DNA from 3 places in the Rhizobium sp. KNZ14-9A genome. Region 2 is predicted to be linked to each of the others. Evidence: riboswitches for the same ligand, from Rfam matches in the RefSeq annotation. Region 2 holds a riboswitch; each other region holds the start of a gene.
What was found. A riboswitch is a leader RNA that binds a small molecule or an ion and turns the genes downstream of it on or off. The one in region 2 is predicted to bind thiamine pyrophosphate.

Region 1: linked by a shared signal. The riboswitch ahead of ACR9ZQ_RS27425 (YkoF family thiamine/hydroxymethylpyrimidine-binding protein) and the one ahead of thiM (hydroxyethylthiazole kinase) in region 2 are both predicted to bind thiamine pyrophosphate.
Region 3: linked by a shared signal. The riboswitch ahead of thiC (phosphomethylpyrimidine synthase ThiC) and the one ahead of thiM (hydroxyethylthiazole kinase) in region 2 are both predicted to bind thiamine pyrophosphate.

Annotation. Positions count from the first base shown of each region.
Region 1 is NZ_JBPGXB010000002.1:4,169,796-4,176,944, forward strand. Features, by position in the region: gene ACR9ZQ_RS27410 (ABC transporter substrate-binding protein) at 1-142, opposite strand, end outside; gene ACR9ZQ_RS27415 (ABC transporter ATP-binding protein) at 153-908, opposite strand; gene ACR9ZQ_RS27420 (ABC transporter permease) at 905-1,696, opposite strand; gene ACR9ZQ_RS27425 (YkoF family thiamine/hydroxymethylpyrimidine-binding protein) at 1,711-2,319, opposite strand; TPP riboswitch at 2,310-2,423, opposite strand; gene ACR9ZQ_RS27430 (NADPH-dependent FMN reductase) at 2,609-3,184, opposite strand; gene soxR (redox-sensitive transcriptional activator SoxR) at 3,266-3,730, shown strand; gene ACR9ZQ_RS27440 (SDR family NAD(P)-dependent oxidoreductase) at 3,817-4,587, shown strand; gene ACR9ZQ_RS27445 (ArsR/SmtB family transcription factor) at 4,689-5,030, shown strand; gene ACR9ZQ_RS27450 (LysR family transcriptional regulator) at 5,105-5,998, shown strand; gene ACR9ZQ_RS27455 (formate dehydrogenase subunit gamma) at 6,134-6,613, shown strand; gene ACR9ZQ_RS27460 (formate dehydrogenase beta subunit) at 6,610-7,149, shown strand, end outside.
Region 2 is NZ_JBPGXB010000004.1:1,604,355-1,611,503, forward strand. Features, by position in the region: gene ACR9ZQ_RS37750 (DUF4139 domain-containing protein) at 1-1,673, opposite strand, end outside; gene ACR9ZQ_RS37755 (aldehyde dehydrogenase (NADP(+))) at 1,899-3,422, shown strand; TPP riboswitch at 3,633-3,730, shown strand; gene thiM (hydroxyethylthiazole kinase) at 3,782-4,582, shown strand; gene thiE (thiamine phosphate synthase) at 4,579-5,214, shown strand; gene thiD (bifunctional hydroxymethylpyrimidine kinase/phosphomethylpyrimidine kinase) at 5,211-6,023, shown strand; gene ACR9ZQ_RS37775 (GNAT family N-acetyltransferase) at 6,207-6,686, shown strand; gene ACR9ZQ_RS37780 (glycoside hydrolase family 3 N-terminal domain-containing protein) at 6,713-7,149, shown strand, end outside.
Region 3 is NZ_JBPGXB010000001.1:244,219-251,367, forward strand. Features, by position in the region: gene ACR9ZQ_RS01225 (SDR family oxidoreductase) at 1-672, opposite strand, end outside; gene ACR9ZQ_RS01230 (AraC family transcriptional regulator) at 773-1,699, shown strand; partial or broken gene ACR9ZQ_RS01235 (plasmid pRiA4b ORF-3 family protein) at 1,773-1,853, opposite strand; gene ACR9ZQ_RS01240 (hypothetical protein) at 1,962-2,261, opposite strand; TPP riboswitch at 2,817-2,948, shown strand; gene thiC (phosphomethylpyrimidine synthase ThiC) at 3,041-4,864, shown strand; gene ACR9ZQ_RS01250 (FAD-dependent oxidoreductase) at 4,864-5,841, shown strand; gene thiS (sulfur carrier protein ThiS) at 5,846-6,043, shown strand; gene ACR9ZQ_RS01260 (thiazole synthase) at 6,047-6,820, shown strand; gene ACR9ZQ_RS01265 (thiamine phosphate synthase) at 6,817-7,149, shown strand, end outside.

The DNA.
Region 1 (7,149 bases), on a different contig from region 2:
CGACATAGATGCCGATATGATTGGTGTTCGGCGTCCAGTCGAGCGCGATACGCACCTTGGCGGCGGATTGGGCGAAGGCAGCACGGCCGGCGAGGCTTGCGGCCATGGCGGCAAAAAGGGTTTGTCGGCGGGTGAGAAGCATCGGGACCTCCTCAGGTTCTTTGCGGATGCAGCAATGTTTGAAGAATTTCGGTTTCGATCGCCTGGGCGGCCGGGGAGCCGAGATCGGCAAGCGTGCGCGGCCTTTTCAGCGGCACTTCGAACTCCCTGATCACGGCCGCCGGGCGGGCAGAAAGCACATAGATGCGGTCAGACAGGAAAACGGCTTCCCGCACATCATGGGTGATCAGCAGGGCCGTCCAGCGATGATCGGTCCACATGCCCTGCAGCCATTCCTGCATCTGGGTGCGGGTCAGCGCGTCGAGTGCCCCGAAGGGCTCGTCGAGCAGCAGCATGTCCTGCCGCTGGATCACGGTGCGCAGCAGGGCCGCGCGCTGGCGCATGCCGCCTGAAAGGGCCGCGGGATAGTGATTTTCGAAACCGGCAAGGCCGAAGCGTTCAAAGAGAGGGGCGGCAACCGCTCGTGCCTGGCTGCGGCGCATACCGTGCACTTCGAGGCCAAGGATCGCATTGTCGATGACGCTTCGCCACGGCATCAGCGCATCGCGCTGGGGCATGAAGGCGAATGCGTGCGCCGCTTGCGAAAGCGACATGCCGTCAAAGAGAATGTGGCCTTTATCGGCCTGCAGCGCCTGTGTCAGCAAACGGAGGATCGTCGATTTGCCGGAGCCGGAGGGGCCGACGATCGAGACGAATTCTCCTCTGGCGATATGAAGAGAAATGTCCTCCAGCACTTCCATGCCGTCGAAGGATTTCGAGACGTTCTTCAGCTCAAGCATCCCGCTCATGGGCGTTTCTCCGCAGGAGATTGCCAGGGCATGACGAAACGCTGCACCGCCAGCGTGAGACCGAAGAGGCAGAGGGTGAGGAGGGCGCTCACGACGACGGCGGCAAGCACGAGGTCGGGCCGGAAATTGTTCTTGGCATTGAGGATATAGATCCCGAGGCCACGTGCGGCACCTGCATATTCGGCAAAGATGGCGCCGACCACGGCATAGGTGATCGAAATGCGCAGGCCGGCAAAGAAGAAGGGCATGGCGGAGGGAAGCCTCGCCAGGCAGAAGATGCGCCAGCGGCTTGCCTTCATGGAACTCAGAAGCTCGGCGATATCTCGGTCCGTCGCTTCATAGCCCTGCAGCAGGGCTACCAGCAGCGGAAAGAAAGTGACGAGAGCAACGAGCAGAAGCTTCGGCAGCAGCCCGAAACCGAACCAGAGCACGACCAAGGGGGCAATCGCGACCAGCGGCAATGTCTGGCTGACGATGAAGAGCGGCAGCAGCGCGCGGCGCATGAAGGGCACGAAATCCATCAGCACAGACGAGGCGAAGGCGAAGACCAGCGACAAAGCGAAACCGCCGAGCGTCGCGCCAAGCGTCGGCCAGGTGTTGTCGAGCAGCGCCTGCCTGTTCAGCCAGCCTTGTGTCAGGATGCGCGAAGGCGAGGGCAGAATGGAGGGCTTGATGCCGGAGAGATCGACATAGAGCTCCCAGACGGCCAGGAAGGCAAACACGGCAAGAATGGCGGGCAAGGCCCGCCTCAGTGGCGCAAATGTCGAATCCGGTTTCGATAAGGTCATTGCCGTCAAGCGTCTCAGGCTTTGCTCGGGCTGTTCGCGGAGACCGTGATATCCAGCGTCACATGGCCTTCGGGATCGCCAAAGCGATAGAAGGCTTCATGGATGGTCGCGAAGATCGCGCCGGCATCGCCGCACAGCTTGGTGCAGAAATTCTTGGAGCGGTCAAATGTGCCCGAGCGCTTCAGGAAATCGATGCAGCCGTAGATCTCGTCCATATGGGTGCCCGTTCCCATAACGTACAGAGAAAATTGGGCGGCCGTTGGCTGGCCGGTTTCTGTGGTGTCCTTGACTGCCGCGATCGCGGCTTCCACTCGCTCGGCGAGCGGCTCGGATCGGCTGGAAGACAGGCCGGCGCCACAGATCGCATCATCCGGTTCGCCGGGGCAGCCCCGCGAGATCGCTGCGGACAATACGCAATGCTCGCCGCTTGCGGCAGCCGAGACGAAGAGGTCGCGCATGGCGGCAAACAACACGTCGGGCGGGCCGACCATCAGCGTGGAAATATCGTCGGTTTCGATGCGAAGATGATCACGATAGGGATCGAGAGCCTTGATAGCGTCAAGGATGATGCCGACGAAATTGCCGGACATCGGATATAGAGACACTTGTGCGCCGGAAAACATTTGGACCTCGCTCCGCTGGCATTACCCAGATCAGCTTTGAAGGGTCCGGAGGCATGCGCCTCACATCTCAGCCCCGGCAATTCGGAGCTCCCCCGTGAAATTGTGGCGGAAGCTAGCACCGGGCCTGCGATACCGCAACCGTAAAATTCCTATCCGGCTACACGGTCGGAAAGGGCCAGGGCAGTTCGGACGCAGCTGTCAAGTGTTGGGAGGAACACCCGGACGGAGGTCCTGTCCGGGTGCCCAGCCGGTTCCGTACCTGCCAGAGACGGAATCGGATGTCGTTGTCTCAGGCGGCGATGCCGGCATAAGGAGTGTCGCTGCGGGCGGCGATCAGTGCCTCAGTCCACCATTGCAACTGGGCCATCATTCGGGAAAGCCGGCGCAACGCATCTTCGGTATCCTGCAGTCGGCCTTCATTGTCGAAACGGCGCCAGGGGGAATTGAAGCTGACGGCATCGCAGATCGTGACGGCGTGAAGCTCCGCAAAGACGAGGCGGAGCTGTTCGACCGCCCGCAATCCGCCGGAGACGCCGCCATAGCAGAGGAAGGCGATCGGCTTGCCGTGCCACGGCTCGGCGAAGAGATCGATGAGGAATTTCAGGGAAGCGGTGAAGCTGTGGTTATATTCCGGCGTGACGAGGATGAAGCCATCGGCCTGATGGAGCCTGTCAGCAAGCCGCCTGGCCTCCGGATGATGCGGTACATGCTCTCGCGGCAGCGAGAATGCCAGCGGGTCGATGATGTCGATCTCGAATTGTGGAAAGCGGGACAACTCTCTTTCGAGCCATTTCACAACCCTGTCGCAGATGCGCCCCTCGCGCGTGCTGCCGTAGATGACCGCAAGCCTCATGGGTTTCTGCATGCATTGCTCCTTCTCGTTGCGGCTTTACGGCCTCGGGAGCGGAGTCTATAAAACCTCGACTAATATTGAGGTCAATAGGCGATGCAGCAAAATCCGGCATTCTCCTTGAGCAGGCTCCTGACGGTGGGCGAGGTGGCAGAGCGCAGCGGACTTGCGGTTTCTGCCCTGCATTTCTACGAGGCGAAGGGGCTGATCTCCAGCATCCGCACCCGCGGCAACCAGCGCCGGTACGGCCGCGATGTGCTACGGCGCCTCGGCATTATCAAGGTGGCGCAACGGGTCGGCATTCCGCTTGCCGAAATCCAGACTGCCTTCGAAACCCTGCCGCAGAGCCGGACGCCGACAGTCGGGGACTGGCAGAAACTGTCGGCGCTCTGGAAGGATGATCTCGATGCGCGCATCAAGCAGCTGAGCCTGCTGCGTGACCATCTGACGAGCTGTATTGGCTGCGGCTGTCTCTCGATCGACGCCTGCCCGCTGCGCAATCCCTTCGACGTGCTCGGCAGACAAGGCACCGGTGCGCGGCTTCTCGACCCGGGGGCTTAGACCTTCGGGCTTTCTTTTGGCTGATGACCGCATATGTTGGGCCTGATAGCGCAAGCGGCGGGCCGGCCCGCAAGGAGGAGAGCTTCGTGTTTCATCCCAAATTGTTCGAAAACCGCAATGTCGTCGTGACAGGTGCTGGCCGCGGTATCGGCCTCGAAGTTGCCCGACAGTTTCTGGATTGCGGTGCGCGCGTGCTTGTCCATACCGGGCGCCATGGGGAACGCGAACTGCCGGATTTTCTCCTGACCGCCGAATCGGAGCGCCGGGCATTGCTGTTACCGGCAGATTTCCTGCAGCCGGGCGGGGCTGCGGAGTTTGCGGAAGAGGCGCTCGAATTCTTCGACAAGGTGCATGTGTTGGTCAACAATGCTGGCACGATGTATGGGCGTTTTCCAGCCGGTGAGCTAACCGATACCGATTATGAGACTGTCGTGCGCCTCAACCAGACGTCGGTGGTGGAGTTGACGCGGGCGCTGCTTCCGGCGCTCCGGGCGGCAGGGGGCGCTGCTATCGTCAACACGGTTTCGATTTCGGCGCTGACGGGCGGAAGCCCCGGTTCTGCAATATATTCCGCATCGAAGGCATTTGTTGCGACCTATTCGAAAGCGCTGGCCCGAGAGCTTGCGCCTGATGGTATCAGGGTCAACTGCGTCTCGCCCGGCACGATCGAAACCGATTTCCATGCACGCTATTCATCGCGTGAAAAGCTGGAGCAGACGCGCAAGTCGATCCCACTACAGCGGCTCGGAACAGCAGAGGATTGTGCCCCCGCCTATCTCTTCCTGGCGGCTCCATCACTCTCAGGTTACATCACGGGTCAAGTCCTGGAGATCAATGGTGGCCAGCTTATTTGCTGATTTGTTTGGACTTTTTTTGGTATTTCGCGACATTTGACGAATTCGCTTCTGCGAATATGATATTGTACTGATCTATCCTATTACCTCCTTCCGAGAAGCAAATGCCATTGCCTAAACCGAAGCCGGGCATGACTGGCCAGGACTTGCAGAAGCTTGCTGACAAAGCCCACGAGGCGAGCGATCTCCTGAAGGCGCTAGCCCATCAGACCCGGTTGCTCATCCTCTGTATCCTGTCGGAAGGGGAAAAGACGGTCGGCGAAATCGAGGATATCCTTGGAATACAGCAGGCTATGGTGTCCCAGCAGCTTGCGCGACTGAGGCTCGAAGGCCTCGTCAATACGCGGCGCGACGGGCGGCTTGTCTATTACAGCATGGGCAACGAAAGCGTCATGGCTTTCCTCGAATCACTTTTCAGTCTCTTTCCGGTTGCCGAGACGGGCTGAGCCTGCCAGCTCTTGCGAAGCCGAACGGCAAGCCGCAAAGATAGGCCTCATGCCGAATTCGGCAGGGAGGCCGGATGATCGACAAGCTGGAATTCTTCATCGCACTCGCTAACGAGAAACATTTCGGTCGTGCGGCAGAGGAATGCGGCGTTTCCCAACCCACGCTCTCGGCCGCCATTCGCCAGCTGGAAGATCAGCTGGGCGTCATGCTGGTGCAGCGTGGCTCCCGCTTTCAAGGATTGACGCCGGAAGGACAGCGTGTGCTCGAATGGGCGCGCCGCATCGTCGGGGACACGCGCACGATGCGCGAGGAAATGCGCGCCGCCCGCAAGGGTCTCTCCGGCCATCTGCGTCTGGCGTCCATTCCGACCGCGCTCGCGATGCTGTCGCGAATCACAACGCCCTTCCAGGAACGGCATCCCGACGTCACCTTCTCCATCGTCTCGCGCAATTCGCTGCAGGTGCTGAGCATGCTCGAAAATCTCGAGATCGATGCCGGCGTCACCTATCTGGAAAACGAGCCGCTCGGGCGCGTCACTTCGGTGCCCCTCTATGCGGAGCGCTACAATCTCATCACCGCCGCCGGTAGTCCGCTCTCGGATCGCGAGAGTGTGACATGGCGTGAAGTGGGTGATCTTCGGCTTTGCCTATTGACGGCTGACATGCAGAACCGGCGTATCATCAACCGGCATTTGGCCGAGGCAGGCGCGACAGTCCATCCGACACTCGAATCGAATTCGATGATCGTGCTTTTTTCGCATGTGCGGACCGGCCGCTGGGCAAGCATCATGCCGCGTAACGTTGCGATATCATTCGGCTTTCCTGCGGAGATCCGGATGATCCCGATCGTCGAGCCGGAGGCGCACCATCTCGTTGGCCTTGTCGCTCCTTATCGGGAACCTTTCACGCCGCTTGTCTCCGCCTTGTTGCATGAAGCAAGAACACTCGTTGAAGACGCGGAACTTTGATAGAAAAAAACTATCAATCAACAAGACTGCTTTATTGATTGCAACCTGCTTCCCTGAGACAGTTCCCTAGAAATCGCAATGACATGGGGAGTTTTGCGGTTTCCAGGGAATGCGCAAGCCGAAGGGAGGCTGCTGATGAATATACGTATCGCCCAGGGCGATATCACCGGGCGTATCCGTTCGATCGTTGCTGATCTTCGATCCCTCGAAGGCCCACTGCTCCCCATTCTGCATGAGGTTCAGGACGAGTTCGGTTACGTACCGCAGGAGGCCCTGCCAGTCATCGCTGACGCGCTCAATCTTTCTCGCGCCGAGGTCCACGGTGTCGTAACCTTCTATCATGATTATCGTGATCATCCCGCCGGTCGGCACGTGCTGAAGCTCTGTCGCGCCGAAGCCTGCCAGTCGATGGGTGGCGATGCACTGGCCGAGCGTATCAAGACCCTGCTCGGCATCGATTTTCATCAGACGACACTCGACGGCAGCGTCACACTGGAACCTGTCTACTGTCTCGGTCTCTGTGCCTGCGCGCCGGCCGCCATGTTGGATGGCGAAGTGCATGGCCGCGTCGATGACGAACTGGCAGCCGAACTCGTCGAGGAGGCACGCCGATGACAGTGAAGATTTATGTTCCGCGCGATGCCGCAGCGCTGTCGCTCGGGGCCGAGAAGGTGGCAAAGGCGATTACCCAGGAGATCGCCGCCCGCGGCTTTGATGCGACCGTCGTGCGCAACGGCTCGCGCGGAATGTTCTGGCTGGAGCCGCTGGTCGAGGTCGAGATTTCCGGGAAACGGATCGGCTATGGGCGGGTCAAGGCGAAGGATGTCACCGGGCTGTTCGACGCGGGACTGATGGACGGCGGGGCGCATGCGCTCTGTCTTGGGGAGGTCGAAGACCTCCCGTTCCTGAAAAGCCAAATCCGTCTCACCTTTGCCCGCTGCGGCATTACCGATCCGCTTTCGCTTGACGACTACGAGGCCCATGGTGGGCTTGCCGGTCTTCGCCATGCAGTGTCGATGCAGCCTGCCGATGTCGTCAAGGAAGTCACCGATTCCGGCCTTCGCGGCCGCGGCGGCGCGGGCTTTCCGACCGGCATCAAATGGAAGACAGTGCTCGATGCGGCGGGTTCGCGCAAATATATCGTCTGCAAT
Region 2 (7,149 bases):
TGCATAACCGTCGACAGGTCCCTTTCCGCTTCCTTCTGAGCCGTCCTCGCCGTCACAAGGCGCCGAAGCTTCTCGGCAATTTCCGGGGACGGCCCTTCGTCGAGCCATTGCAGGATCACCGTGTCATCGATATCGGCAATCGCCTGCGTCTCGCTCTCGGTCATGCGCCAGTCGATGGTCGTCGAAACCTTCTTGCCGGCGGGCACGATGACAGTCGCCCGTGCACCTTGCGGCGTTTCCTCCACATTCTCTGATGGAACGAGCTCCCACTCTGCCATGCCTAGGTCTTCCGCGATGAACGTCCTGTCGGCATCCGCGCCCCAGGCGGTGAAGGTCTTTCGCATGCGACGTTCGAGCGTCGCGTCGAGATAGCCGTCCTTAACGACAACCGTTCGGAAGGAGCTAGACGTGGTGGTTGCCATTTCCTGCTCGATCTTCTGATCAGCTGCAAATGTCGCCGTTTCCACTCCGCCGGGCTTCATGTTACCTATGCGTGCATCGCCGACATAGCGCCCTTTTTCGTCATAGACCGCCGCGATCGCCGGCGGCAACGAGCTACCCGTGTCGTTCGTCAGCACCAGCGCGGCATCCGGATGTTGGGCTCCTTCACGATAGAGAGCAACGAACTTCGCCTCGATCTCGCGATCGAGGATCGGCACGGAAATCGTCTCGCCGTTCTTCAGGTCGTATGCGCCAGGAAGATCGAAGTTTGCGACCACGTCACCTTCGTTGGCAGTGGCCGTGACAGTGGCGGCCGGAGCGGCCATAACGGGTGCAGGAGCCTCGGCGGCCGGCCTATTCAGCAACGCACCCTCAACCATACTCCGTTTGGCGCCTGCTCCGTCCAGAAATGCGGTCGAAACCTCCGGACGTGATGGCCATGTCCTTGCGTACAGTCTCTGGCGAAGCGTCACTGGCTTGCCTGATGTCAGGGATATCGAAACCCCGTGCCAGTCTTCGCCGGACGCGTTCTCCAGCACGGCCCATGCCTGCAATCGCGCTTTGCCCTTGGCGTCGACAATGATCCTGTAGGAGGGCTTCCAGAGCGGGGCTGCGACGACATAGGAGATGTCTACTGCCGCGGACGCCTTGCCATCGAGCGCAATGGTGACCGTTCGCGTCCCCTGCACTCTGTCGCTCGACAGCAGTTCCGCTGCCCGGGCAATCATCTCGGCATCTTTGGCGTCGTCGAGTTTGTAAGCCATGGCGCCACCGATCTCGGCAACGTCAAACGCGCCGCTGTCAAGCATCACGATCAGCCGAGCGCGCTGCTTCTCCGTCGGAGGTTCTACCCCGACGATGCGTCCCTTCACCCCGTTCGCAGAGACAGGCGCGCCTCTCAGAGCCCTCAGCACACCGGCGGCCGAATCCAGATCTTGCGGCTTGATCGGCAGCACCTTGAATGTTTCGTCGACCATGCTCGGGCCGGTGGTCGAAAGCCCCTTCACGGGCGCCGGTCCCGATACGACGAGAGTCTTCAGGAAGTCATCCATCTGGTCTGTCGGCACCTCGACGACGGCATTGCCGTCGTCCCCGACATTAAGACTGCGCACATATTCGGCCACACCACCGGAGGACAGCCGGATCGACTTAATCGTTCCGCTTTGCGCCGATGCGGTTGTGGACAGCAATACTGCGGTAAACGCCGCACAGACAGCGGATGCGTATTTCATGTGGCCCCCTCGATATTTAATCCCGCCGCAGAATGAGCGTAAAAAAGGGGCGGCATTTCGACAGGAAATTGCTTTTGCGTGCGCCGTCGTCTACCCGTTCGGCGAGGCGACCAAATCTCTGCAGGAGATGTCCATCTTCGATGCGATATCGGGCAAAGATGTCGTGAAAATGAGAAGGCGAACGCCTATATACGTGGCTCGAGTCTGTTTGAAAGGAAATCCGTCATGACTATCAATGGAAGCCTGCTCGTCGCGGGATCGGAAAAGCGCGGCACGCGTGGCGAGCTCTACGGCGTCGAGGCAGCCACAGGGACGGCACTGCCCGTCTCTTTCGGTGGCGCCTCCGCCGAAGACGTCGAAGAGGTAACCAGGCTTGCATGGGAAGCGTTCGCCTCTTACCGGGAAACCGATCTGGAAACGCGCGCTGCCTTTCTTGAAACGATTGCCAGTGAGATCGAGGCTATCGGCGACGAGCTGATCGTGCGGGCGATGGCGGAAACCGGACTTCCGCGCGGACGTCTCGAGGGCGAGCGCGCTCGCACGATGGGACAGCTTCGGCTGTTTGCGAAGGAGGTTCGCGAAGGCCGGTTCCAGGAGCTTCGTTTCGACGGCGCGGATCCCTCCCGCAAGCCGGTTCCGAAGCCTGATCTGCGTCTTCGCAATGTTCCGCTCGGCCCCGTCGCCGTTTTCGGCGCATCGAACTTTCCGCTCGCCTTCTCGGTCGCCGGCGGAGACACGGCGTCTGCGCTCGCGGCAGGATGCCCTGTTGTCGTCAAGGCCCATTCCGCCCATCCGGGCACGTCCGAGCTTGTTGGCCGCGCCGTACAGCGCGCCGTCGCCAAGGCGGGCCTGCATGCCGGCACATTCGCGCTTCTCTTCGACACCGGCTTCGAAGTCGGACAGAAGCTGGTGGCCGATGCCAGAATTCGGGCCGTCGGCTTCACCGGTTCGCGCCGCGGCGGTACTGCGCTGATGAAGATCTCGTCCGAGCGCAAGCAGCCGATCCCGGTCTATGCCGAAATGAGCAGCATCAACCCGGTCATCTTCTTCCCGAATGCCCTGAAGAGCCGCGCGGCAGAAATCGCAACGGCTTTCGTGAGCTCGCTGGTCCTGGGTGCCGGACAATTCTGCACCAATCCCGGCCTCATTCTCGCCGTCGACAGCGAAGGTCTGGACACTTTCATTGCCAAGAGCCGGGAGCTTCTGCCCGATGTCGGCGCCCAGACGATGCTCACGGGCTCCATCGCCAAGGCATTCTGCGATGGCGTCGCCCGGCTGGAAAAGCATCCCGAAGTCCGTCTCGTTGCCAATGGCAAGCCGGGCAGTCAATTCGAAGGCACGGCCGCTCTCTTCGAGACGACAGCTTCGGCATTTCTCGCGCATCACGAGCTTCAGGACGAGGTCTTCGGTGCAGCCGGCCTCATCGTTCGCTGCCGCGATCTTGCAGAACTCGAGCGCGTCCTCGATGGCCTCGAAGGCCAGCTGACCGTTGCCCTGCACATTGCGAGCGAAGACGAGCCGGACGCAAAGCGCCTTGTTCCCAAGCTGGAAATGCTGGCCGGAAGACTGCTCGTGAACGGCTTCGGAACCGGCGTCGAAGTATCGCCTGCCATGGTGCATGGCGGCCCCTATCCGGCAACTGCCGACGGCAGATCGACCTCCGTCGGGACGCTCGCTATCTACAGGTTCCTGCGGCCCGTTTCGTACCAGGATTTCACCAGTAACCTGCTTCCGGCTCCGCTGCGTTGATGTACCGGAGCTTGCCAGACTTCAGACGGCGGTGTCTCTAAGGGGACCGCCGGAGAGATTGGCAAGCTCCCGCACCGGCTGCAAGCAGACACCAGCTCGACTGACGACAGCTGTCTCCAGTCGGCGCGTCGGCGCCAGGTACGGATTCTTGTTCGTAAGACCGTCATTTTGCCAGTGACACCGGCATCATTCTCTGCAAGAAAGAGTGCCGTTGAGAGACAGGGGCGCCCGTTCACAAGACTGGCTGAGAAGCACCCTTCGAACCTGAACCGGATAATGCCGGCGGAGGGAGTCGCTCGGGTCGAAGACTGCTTCATCGCACAATCGTTCCCGCGCCTGCCCCGCCTGAAAGGGGTACTATGGAGAACAAGACACCCGGAGCACTGTTGACGGCGATGCGCGCGAAACCGCCGCTCGTACAATGCATCACCAACTACGTGGCCATGAACATCGCCGCCAATGTGGTGCTTGCGGCCGGGGCATCGCCCGCCATGGTTCATGCCGCCGAGGAAGCGGGAGAATTCGCCGCGATCGCCGGCGCATTGACCGTCAATATCGGCACGCTCTCCACCCAATGGATCGACGGCATGCATGCCGCGGCAACGGCGGCCAGTGCGGATGTCAAGCCCTGGGTCCTCGATCCGGTCGCTCATTACGCAACATCCTTCCGGCGCAAGGCTGCTGCCGATCTCCTGGCGCTTCGCCCGACGATCATTCGCGGCAATGCTTCCGAAATCATCGCACTTGCCGGCGGCGAGAGCCGTGGCCAGGGCGTCGACAGCCGTGACCCGGTTGAGCAGGCCGAGGCATCCGCGCGGCTGCTTGCCGAACGGCATGGCGCGGTCGTCGCCGTCACCGGAGTCGTGGATTTCGTGACTGACGGCGCGCAGGCCTTGCGCGTCGAAGGCGGCTCGCCGCTGATGCCGCAGGTGACCGCGCTCGGCTGCTCGCTGACCTGCCTGACAGGCGCCTTCGCCGCCACCATTGCCGCAGACCCTTTCGCAGCCGCTGTTGCTGCACTTGCTACTTTCGCTGTTGCTGGCGAGGAGGCCGCGAAAAATGCGGATGGTCCCGGCTCCTTCTCCTGGCGCTTCCTCGATCAGCTTGCCGCGCTCGATGGCGCGACACTCGATGCAAAGGTCAGGATCAGCGCCGCATGAAACGCTTCGATCTTTCCCTCTACCTCGTTCTCGACCCCGATCTCTGCGCCGGAATCGGCATGGTCGAGACTGCGCGGCTTGCCGTCGCCGGTGGCGCAACAATGGTGCAGCTGCGCGACAAGCATGGCGGAACGACAAGGATGATTGAGACCGGTCTGGCGCTCAAAGATATCCTAAAGGGTACCGGCGCTTTGCTTGTTATCAACGATGACGTCGAGGCAGCCGTTGCGATCGGCGCCGACGGTCTGCATATCGGCCAGGACGATGCGGGACCCGTCGCCGCCCGTGCGATGATCGGCCCGGACATGATCCTCGGCCTGTCGGTCGAGACCGAAGCGCTGGCAGCAGCCATCGACCCAGCTGTTGTCGACTATGCCGGCATCGGACCGGTCTTTGCGACATCCACGAAGACCGACCACAAGCAACCGATCGGTTTCGATGGGCTGGCGAAGCTGGTGAAAGCCGCACCCGTTCCGACGGTTGCGATCGGCGGACTGAAGAGCGAGCATGTCGCTTCCGTCTTCGCGGCAGGTGCCGATGGGTTTGCTGTCGTCTCGGCAATCTGCGGTACGCCGGATCCGCGAGCAGCGACGATCCGCATCGCCGAGGGAATCCGAAAGGTTCGCCGATGATCCGCAACGTCTTATCCATCGCCGGCTCCGATCCCTCTGGAGGTGCCGGCATTCAGGCCGATCTCAAAGCTTTCTCGGCGCGCGGCGTCTATGGCATGGCGGCGCTGACGGCATTGACGGCGCAGAATACCCAAGGAGTGACCGGCGTGCATCTCGTGCCGCCGCACTTCGTCGCTCAGCAGATCAAGGCGGTCTTTGCCGATGTGCGCGTCGACGCGGTCAAGATCGGCATGATCGCCAATGCCGGCATTGCCGAAGCTGTTGCCGAGGCGCTGGCACCTCATCGCGACATCCCTATCGTCGTCGATCCGGTCATGATCGCCAAGGGTGGAGCAGCGCTCCTCGACCCGCAGGCCGTCGATGCGCTGACGCGGCACCTGCTGCCGCTCGCAACGCTGCTGACCCCCAATCTGCCGGAGGCGGCCGCGCTGCTGCACGAAGAGGTTGCTGAAAGCCGCGAGCAGATGGCGTCACAGGCTGAGCGCCTGCGTGCGTTCGGCCCCACCGCGGTGCTGGTCAAGGGCGGCCATCTCGACAGCGACCAAAGCCCCGACGTGCTGTCGACCGCCTCTGGCCTTCACTGGTTCGAGGCGAAACGCGTACCGACCAAAAACACACATGGCACGGGCTGCACCCTTTCCAGCGCGCTTGCCGCCGAGCTCGCAAAGGGCGCGTTGCCGCAAGTGGCCGTCGCGACCGCGAAAACCTATCTTGCGCAAGCGGTCGCTTTCGCAGGCGAATTGGAGGTCGGTTCCGGCCATGGACCTGTCCATCATTTCCATGCCCTGTGGATAGACGCCGGGATCTGAGCCGGATCACAATTTAAAGATTGCCCAACGGCCCGGTCAAACCGGGCCGTTTTGTTTTACCTACCCTCAGTTGAACCGAGCCTGCCTCGTAAAAAGCCTGTTGACATGGCCGCCCATATATCCAAAGCTATGTCATTAAAAGGGGATACATTCCGTAATAGCGGAACAACTGGAGGAATTCGGGTGTCGGACCTGCTTGTGAGCTTATATTCCACGAAGCTCGCGGAACTGAAAGAAAAAGCCGGCTCCGTCGGCATCACAATCCGTCCGGCTCTGCCGCCGGAACTTCACGTCGTGGCCGGCTGGGTGCGCGAGCACTTCAGCGAAAACTGGGCAAGTGAAGTCACCGTCGCCTTCTCCCGCCAGCCCGTTGCCTGTCTGATCGCCGTCGAAAACGGCAAGCTCGCTGGCTTTGCCTGCTATGACACGACGGCACGTGGCTTTTTCGGCCCGACCGGCGTCGATCCCACGGCGCGTGGCAAGGGCATCGGCCTCGCCCTCTTTTCCGCCTGCCTGCAAAACCTGAAGACGCTCGGCCACGCCTATGCCTTCATCGGCGATGCCGGCCCCGCCGATTTCTACGTCAAGACCGCCGGCGCGGTCGAAATTCCCGCCCCCGACAAGGGCATTTACGAAGGCATGCTGCGAAGCCAGCCGAAATGACCATCTGATACCGGAGTTTTGAAATAGTGTCCTCGACCCCGCTCGCTCTCTTCGTCGGCCTTCCCAATCCCACACTTTCGGACGACGAATTCGCCCTCTTCCGCGAGACCAATCCGCTCGGCCTCTTCGTCGGTCGCCGCAACCTGCGCAATCCGGAACAGGCAAAGATCCTGATCGATCGTTTCCGCGAGGCCGTCGGCCGCGAGGATGCTCCCGTCTTCACCGACCAGGAAGGCGGTCGTGTGCAGCATATGGATGCCGGCCCCTGGCCGCTCTTCCGCAGCTTCGGCCAGTTCGCCGAGCTTGCTCGCCACGATCTCGACCTCGGCAAGAAGGCGCTGCGCCTTTCCACCCAGGCCATGGGCGCAATGATGAGCGAACTTGGTCTTTCGAGCGGCTGCTCGCCTGTTCTCGATCTCGTTTTCGAGACGACGAGCGCTGTGATCGGCGCCCGCTCCTTTGG
Region 3 (7,149 bases), on a different contig from region 2:
GTCAACAAAACAGGACTGGATCCGAGGCTGCCCGGGCTGGCCCTCGATCATGCCCTTCAGCATCATCAGCGAATGCGAGGTGTCCGGGCCAAGAGCCGGGCCCATGACGGCGGTCGGATTTATCGTTGCCAGTTCCATCTGACCGCCTTCATCGGAGATGAACTCCCAGGCGGCGCGCTCCGCCAACGTCTTCGATTTCTGATAAGGCGCGATAGGACCGTCGAGATCACTCCAATCCTCCTCGGTGAAGGGGCGACCGGGACTGGCCTTGCCGGCGCCAATGGCCCCGAAGGCGGAGGTCAGCACCACTCGTTTCACCCCAGCGTCGCGGGCCGCACGGAGCAACCGAAGGTTGCCGTCGACGGCGGGCCGGATCCAGTCTTCTTCGCTCGCATAGTTTCCTGAGGGCGTGGAGGACGCGCTATGAATGGCATAGACGCAACCTTGCGCGGCGTCGGCCCATCCCTCGTCCTTGAGCAGGTCGGTCTCGACGAAGCTTAGCCGGTCCCCCGGCTCGGCGCCGCCATGGGCCAGATAGGCACGGACCTCTGCTTCCCGGTCGAGCGATCGAATGGCGGCCCGTACCCGGAAACCGGCGGCAAGCGCTGCGATGATGGTGTGCTGCCCGATAAATCCGGTTCCGCCGGTGATTAGGACTGTGTCGTCTGCCATAAATGCTCCGAAAGCGGTTAATGTCTTCAACCGTAAAATAGCCGGTCAAGTCGGATTGAGAATGCTTGAACGTCTAAGATACATACGCGATAGTCCAAAGATGACTTCTGACGCACTCTCCGAAATTCTCCATCTCACAACCGTGGAATTGATGGTAACCGGTGGCTTTGACGCAGGGGGGCAATGGGCCCTCCGGTTTCCGGCCCCGAAGTCGATCAAGTTTTTCGCCCTGACTCAGGGCGCATGCTGGACGCAGATCGATGGCGAAGCGCCTGTGCGCTTCGAAGAAGGGGATGTCGGTCTTCTGACGGCGCAGCGCCCCTACACAGTATCGAGCGATCCGTCGGTGACGCCGCTCGACGCGATGGCGCTGTTTTCCGGGCGCGGCCGCTCGTTCGTCACCCTGGGCGATGGAGCGGATTGCAGTTATCTGGGTGGGCATGTCTTGCTCGATCCGACCAGCGGCACGCTTCTGTCGGAAGCCCTGCCGCCGTGGCTGCGCATCGACGGTGCGACCGAGCAGGCCGGGCGGTTTCGGTGGTTGCTCGACGAACTGGTGACCGAGCGCACGCAGCGCCTTCCGGGAAACGCCCTTGTCGCATCGCAGCTGGCGCAATTGCTGTTCGTTCAGATTTTGCGGGCACAGATGAATGGCAACAGCCGCATTCCCCGGGGTTGGTTGCGCGCACTAGGCGATCCACGCCTCGCGCCGGCCGTGCAGCTCATGCATGAGGACCCGGCGCGCTCGTGGCATTTAGACGAACTGGCCCGGGCCTGCGCGATGTCGCGGTCGAGCTTCGCCGCGCGCTTTACCGCGACGGCAGGTATCGGGCCGCTCGGCTATCTTGCTCGGTGGCGTATTCACATTGCTTGCAGGGCGCTGCGGGACGACGATTTGCCGGTGGCATCGGTTGCCGCCCTGATAGGCTATTCCTCGCAAGGAGCGTTCAGCAATGCCTTCAAGCGGGCGACCGGCCTGTCGCCTTCTCTGTGGCGCGAAAGACAAGCGGGAGCCAACGCGGCTTGAAGCCGTTGCTGCGGGTCAGGATGGATGTAGGCTCGGGTTTTTTTGAGACATTCCACTTCGACCCTCACCCAACTCATTTCTTTGGGGTGGCTTTCGGTTTCGGTTGATAGAGACGCCGTTTGACGTTCGAGCGCAGAGCGTTGCGCACATCCTTGCCCCACAAGCGTCTCAGGTGGCGGATCGCTTTCATCTCATCCAGAATCTTCGGCTCGCTATCGAGGAGCGGATGAGCCTCTCGGGCCGAGCCACCGCCAGGGCACTGCTACCAGACACGGAGATCGAGAACGATCATGACGATCGGGCATTGGATGAGCCGGCGCCTAAGACGCCTTGGCGCAATCAGCTTCGAGGCGCGCATCGACAGTCGCGGAAGGATGTGTTCGAGACAGTACACGCCTTGAGCAAAGAAGGCCCGACCTGCTCGGACATTGCACGTCGCACAGGATATGGCCGACGAGATGCCGATCATCCCAGACAAAAGCTGACCGAACAGCGCGGCGCCGGCACCTATCAACGCCGCGATGATCGCGATACCTTCAGGTCTGGACAACAGATCGAGCATGTTTCCTACGATGGCGCGACCCTAGGCTTGAGCGGTTGCAGGGTCAATCGAAGCCACATGTCAACAAAGGTCCGAAATCGTGCCGGCTATTTTGGAGGCCCGGTGGCGTCGTCTTATTATCGGGTAGTGACCGATGACTGTAGAGAGCAATGTTGGAGAAGAAGAAGCACTATTTTAGTCACTTCGGCCTGTCCGCCGGTATCGGAGAATGTGCAGCGCGAAATCTGGTCTATGTGTAGGGGGCACTGCATGCCCGATGTCTCTGCCTCCGCTCAGAAGTCGATCCAATCCCGCATCGACACCGAGCTCCGCAATGCCAGCGGCCTCGGCTTGCGCACTTCTCCAAATAGGGTCGTTCGCATTTCAAACGGCGTATCCATCGAGAGTCAGTGGCTTAGCTAGTTCTTATCCCTTCAAGGCGAGAATTTGGAAGTTCGGCGACATCCTTCTCCCACATTCCATCATCTGCCCGGTTTCCACATCAAAACATGTCCAAGAGCCGGACGACGGAAGTTCCACGGTTGACACGAACTCGGCCCAGGACATAGTCTTTGCGACATTCACCAGGGGGGTCCCGGCAAGGGGCTGAGATACTGCTGGACAATATGGCTTTGCCTGTTGTGGCGCAGTGACCCGTTGAACCTGATCCAGTTCATACTGGCGTAGGGACGGTGCAAGCGCTCGAAGGCTTCGGATTCCCGCGTGGATTCCATGCCGGCGTCTTTTCATCATTCCGGCTGATTGACTGGGTCTCCAATTGCAACTTGGAGCCTCAAACCATGACCATTGCTGCAAAGAACGTCACACCCACCGTCACTACCGGCCCGCTACCGGCCTCGCGGAAAATCTACATCCCCGGAGATATGCACTCCGACATCCGCGTGCCGATGCGCGAGATCAGCGTCCATCCGACATCGGGCGAGCGGCCTGTCGTCGTTTATGATTGCTCCGGCCCTTACACTGTCGAGGGCGCTGATATCCGCATCGAGCAGGGTCTGTCACAGTTCCGTCGCGGCTGGGTGCTCGCCCGCGGCGATGTCGAGGCCTATGAAGGCCGCCATGTGCGTCCCGAAGACAACGGCTTTGTCAGCGGCGAACGGCTGACACCGGAATTTCCGGCCAAGCGCCAGCCGCTGCGGGCGAGGGGCGACAAGGCCGTGACCCAACTCGCCTATGCGCGCGCCGGCATCATCACTCCGGAAATGGAATTCATCGCTATCCGCGAAAATCTCGGCCGCAAGGCACAGGCGGAGGCCATGAGCCGCGATGGCGAATGCTTCGGCGCCCATATTCCCGATCATGTGAGCCCGGAATTCGTCCGCCAGGAGGTCGCCGGCGGCCGGGCGATCATTCCCGCCAACATCAATCACCCGGAAAGCGAGCCGATGATCATCGGCCGGAACTTCCTGGTGAAGATCAATGCCAATATCGGCAATTCCGCCGTCACCTCGTCCATGGCGGAGGAAGTCGAGAAGATGGTCTGGGCGATCCGCTGGGGTGCCGACACGGTCATGGACCTGTCGACCGGCCGCAACATCCACAATATCCGCGAATGGATCATCCGCAATTCGCCGGTGCCGATCGGTACCGTGCCGCTCTACCAGGCACTCGAAAAGGTGAACGGCATTGCCGAGGACCTCACCTGGGAGGTCTATCGCGATACGCTGATCGAACAGGCCGAGCAGGGCGTTGACTATTTCACCATCCATGCCGGCGTGCGGCTCGCCTATATCCCGCTGACCGTCAATCGCGTCACCGGCATCGTTTCCCGCGGCGGCTCGATTATGGCCAAGTGGTGTCTGCACCACCACAGGGAGAGTTTTCTCTACGAGCATTTCGAGGAGATCTGCGACATCTGCCGCGCTTACGACGTTTCCTTCTCGCTCGGTGATGGCCTGCGCCCGGGATCGATCGCTGATGCCAACGATGCGGCGCAGTTCGCAGAACTGGAAACGCTCGGCGAGTTAACGAAAATCGCCTGGACGAAGGATTGCCAGGTGATGATCGAAGGCCCCGGCCATGTACCGATGCACAAGATCAAGGAAAACATGGACAAGCAGCTCGCGGTCTGCGGCGAGGCGCCCTTTTATACGCTCGGACCGCTAACCACCGATATCGCGCCGGGCTATGACCACATCACGTCCGGCATCGGGGCTGCGATGATCGGCTGGTTCGGCACCGCCATGCTCTGCTACGTGACGCCCAAGGAACATCTCGGCCTGCCGGACCGCAACGACGTCAAGGTGGGCGTCATCACCTATAAGATCGCGGCACATGCCGCCGATCTCGCCAAGGGCCATCCGGCGGCGCGGGTGCGCGACGATGCGTTGTCGCGCGCCCGTTTCGAGTTCCGATGGGAGGACCAGTTCAACCTCTCGCTCGATCCGGAAACCGCCCGTTCCTTCCACGACGAAACACTGCCGAAGGAGGCGCATAAGGTGGCGCATTTCTGCTCCATGTGCGGCCCGAAATTCTGCTCGATGCGGATTTCGCACGATATCCGCGCCGAAGCGCAGAGGGAGGGGTTGCAAGCAATGGCCGCCAAATATCGCGATGGCGGCGATCTTTACATGCCGGTCGAAAACCTTCCGAGGAACGCATAGTGGCTGCGTTTGTCGTCAAAGGGGCCGGCGTTGCCGGCCTGGCGGCGGCCCATGAACTTGTCAAGCGGGGCTTTTCGGTTGAGGTGATCGAGAAGGCCGGCGCGGCGGGGCTTGGCGCCTCGCATTTTGCTGGAGGAATGCTGGCACCCTATTGCGAGCGGGAGGCGGCCGAAGACGTTGTCCTGACACTGGGGCTGGGCGCAGCCGGATGGTGGGAGGAGGCCGTGCCCGGCGAGGTTCGTCGCCGCGGTACTCTGGTAGTGGCGCAGCCACGCGACCTTCCGGATCTCGCCCGGTTTGCCGCGCGCACGACCGGTCATGTCGTGATCGATCGCAAGGGCGTAGGCGACCTGGAACCTGCCCTTGCCGGCCGCTTCGAAAAGGCTCTTTTCTTCGAGCAGGAAGCTCATCTCGATCCACGGCGCGCACTGGCCGGGCTAGCCGACAGACTCCGTGAGCGCGGCGTGGTCTTCCATTTCGGCGGACACGAGCCGCAGGACCGGCGATTTGCTGGCGTGCTCGACTGCACCGGGCCAGCGGCGATACCGCGACTTTCCGGCTTGCGCGGCGTGCGAGGCGAAATGCTCTATCTGGAAACTGCGGATGTGACGCTTTCCAGGCCGATCAGGATGCTGCATCCACGCCATCCGATCTACATCGTGCCCCGCGACGATCACCGTTTCATGATCGGGGCGACGATGATCGAGGCCGAAGATGACGGACCGATTGCCGCGCGTTCGCTAATGGAATTCCTGAACACGGCCTACGCGCTGCATCCGGCGTTTGGCGAGGCACGCGTTATCGAGACCGGGACTGGCATACGTCCGGCGTTTGCCAACAACATTCCGCAAGTAATCGAAACGGAGGAGGGGCTCGCCATCGCCGGTATGCATCGGCATGGCTTCCTGTTGGCACCCGCCATGGCTATGCGGGCCGCCGATATTCTCCTCGGGCGACATTCACGTCTGAAAGGCTAACCCCATGAAACTGATCATCAATGGCGAAACCCAGGACTGCAAGGCCGTAACCCTGGCCGAACTTCTTCATGTTCTGGAATACGAGGGCGACTGGTTGGCAACCGCCGTCAACGGAGATCTCGTGCATCGCGAGGACCGAGCCGGCCACCGACTCGACGACGGTGATCGTATCGAAATCCTGTCCCCGATGCAGGGAGGTTGATCCATGCTTTCTCTTTATGATGCTGAGTTGTCTTCGCGGCTTCTGCTCGGTACCGCGCGTTATCCGTCACCGGCCGTCCTTGCCGAGGCGGTTAGCCGGTCCGGTGCGGAGATCGTCACGGTCTCGCTTCGCCGCGAAACGGCCGGCGGAAAGATGGGGGGAGCCTTCTTCGAACTCATCCGCCAGCTCGCGGTGCACGTCCTGCCCAACACCGCGGGATGTCACAGTGCGTCGGAGGCGATCCTGACCGCCAAGATGGCACGCGAAGTATTTGGTACCGACTGGATCAAGCTTGAGGTGATCGGCCATCACGACAGTCTCCAGCCGGATGTGTTCGAACTGGTCGAAGCCGCACGCATACTTTGCGCGGAAGGGTTTTGCGTATTTCCCTATACGACGGACGATCTGGTGGTCGGTGAAAAACTGGTCTCCGTCGGATGTCGGGTCTTGATGCCCTGGTGCGCGCCGATCGGTTCTGCGGCCGGTCCGCGCAACCCTTCCGCGCTCAAGGCAATGCGGAGCGCCTTTCCGGACATCCCGCTGATCGTGGATGCGGGGATCGGGAGGCCGTCGCATGCGACAACGGTGATGGAATTTGGTTACGACGCGGTGCTGCTCAATACCGCGGTCGCCGTCGCAGGCGATCCGCCTGCCATGGCCGAGGCGTTTGGCAAGGCGATCGAGGCCGGAAGGCTCGCTTATCTTTCCAGCATCCTTGAGCCGCGCGACATGGCGGTACCGTCCACCCCGGTTGTCGGAAAGGGCGTTTTCGCATGAGGCTCGATCCCTTCTATCTCATCGTCGACAGTTCCGAATGGATCGAACGTCTCGTGCCGCTGGGCGTCAAGCTGGTGCAACTGCGCGTGAAGGATCGCCCGGACGAGATCCTGCGCCAGGAAATCCGTCGTACCAAGGCCGTTTGCGCAGCGGCGAATTGCCAGCTGGTTGTCAACGACTACTGGAAACTGGCGATCGACGAGGGATGCGATTTCATCCATCTTGGCCAGGAGGATTTTGTGGAAGCGGACCTTGATGCTATTCACAGAGCCGGCCTGAAATTCGGCCTCTCCACGCATGACGAGTCAGAGCTTGAAACGGCTCTGGCT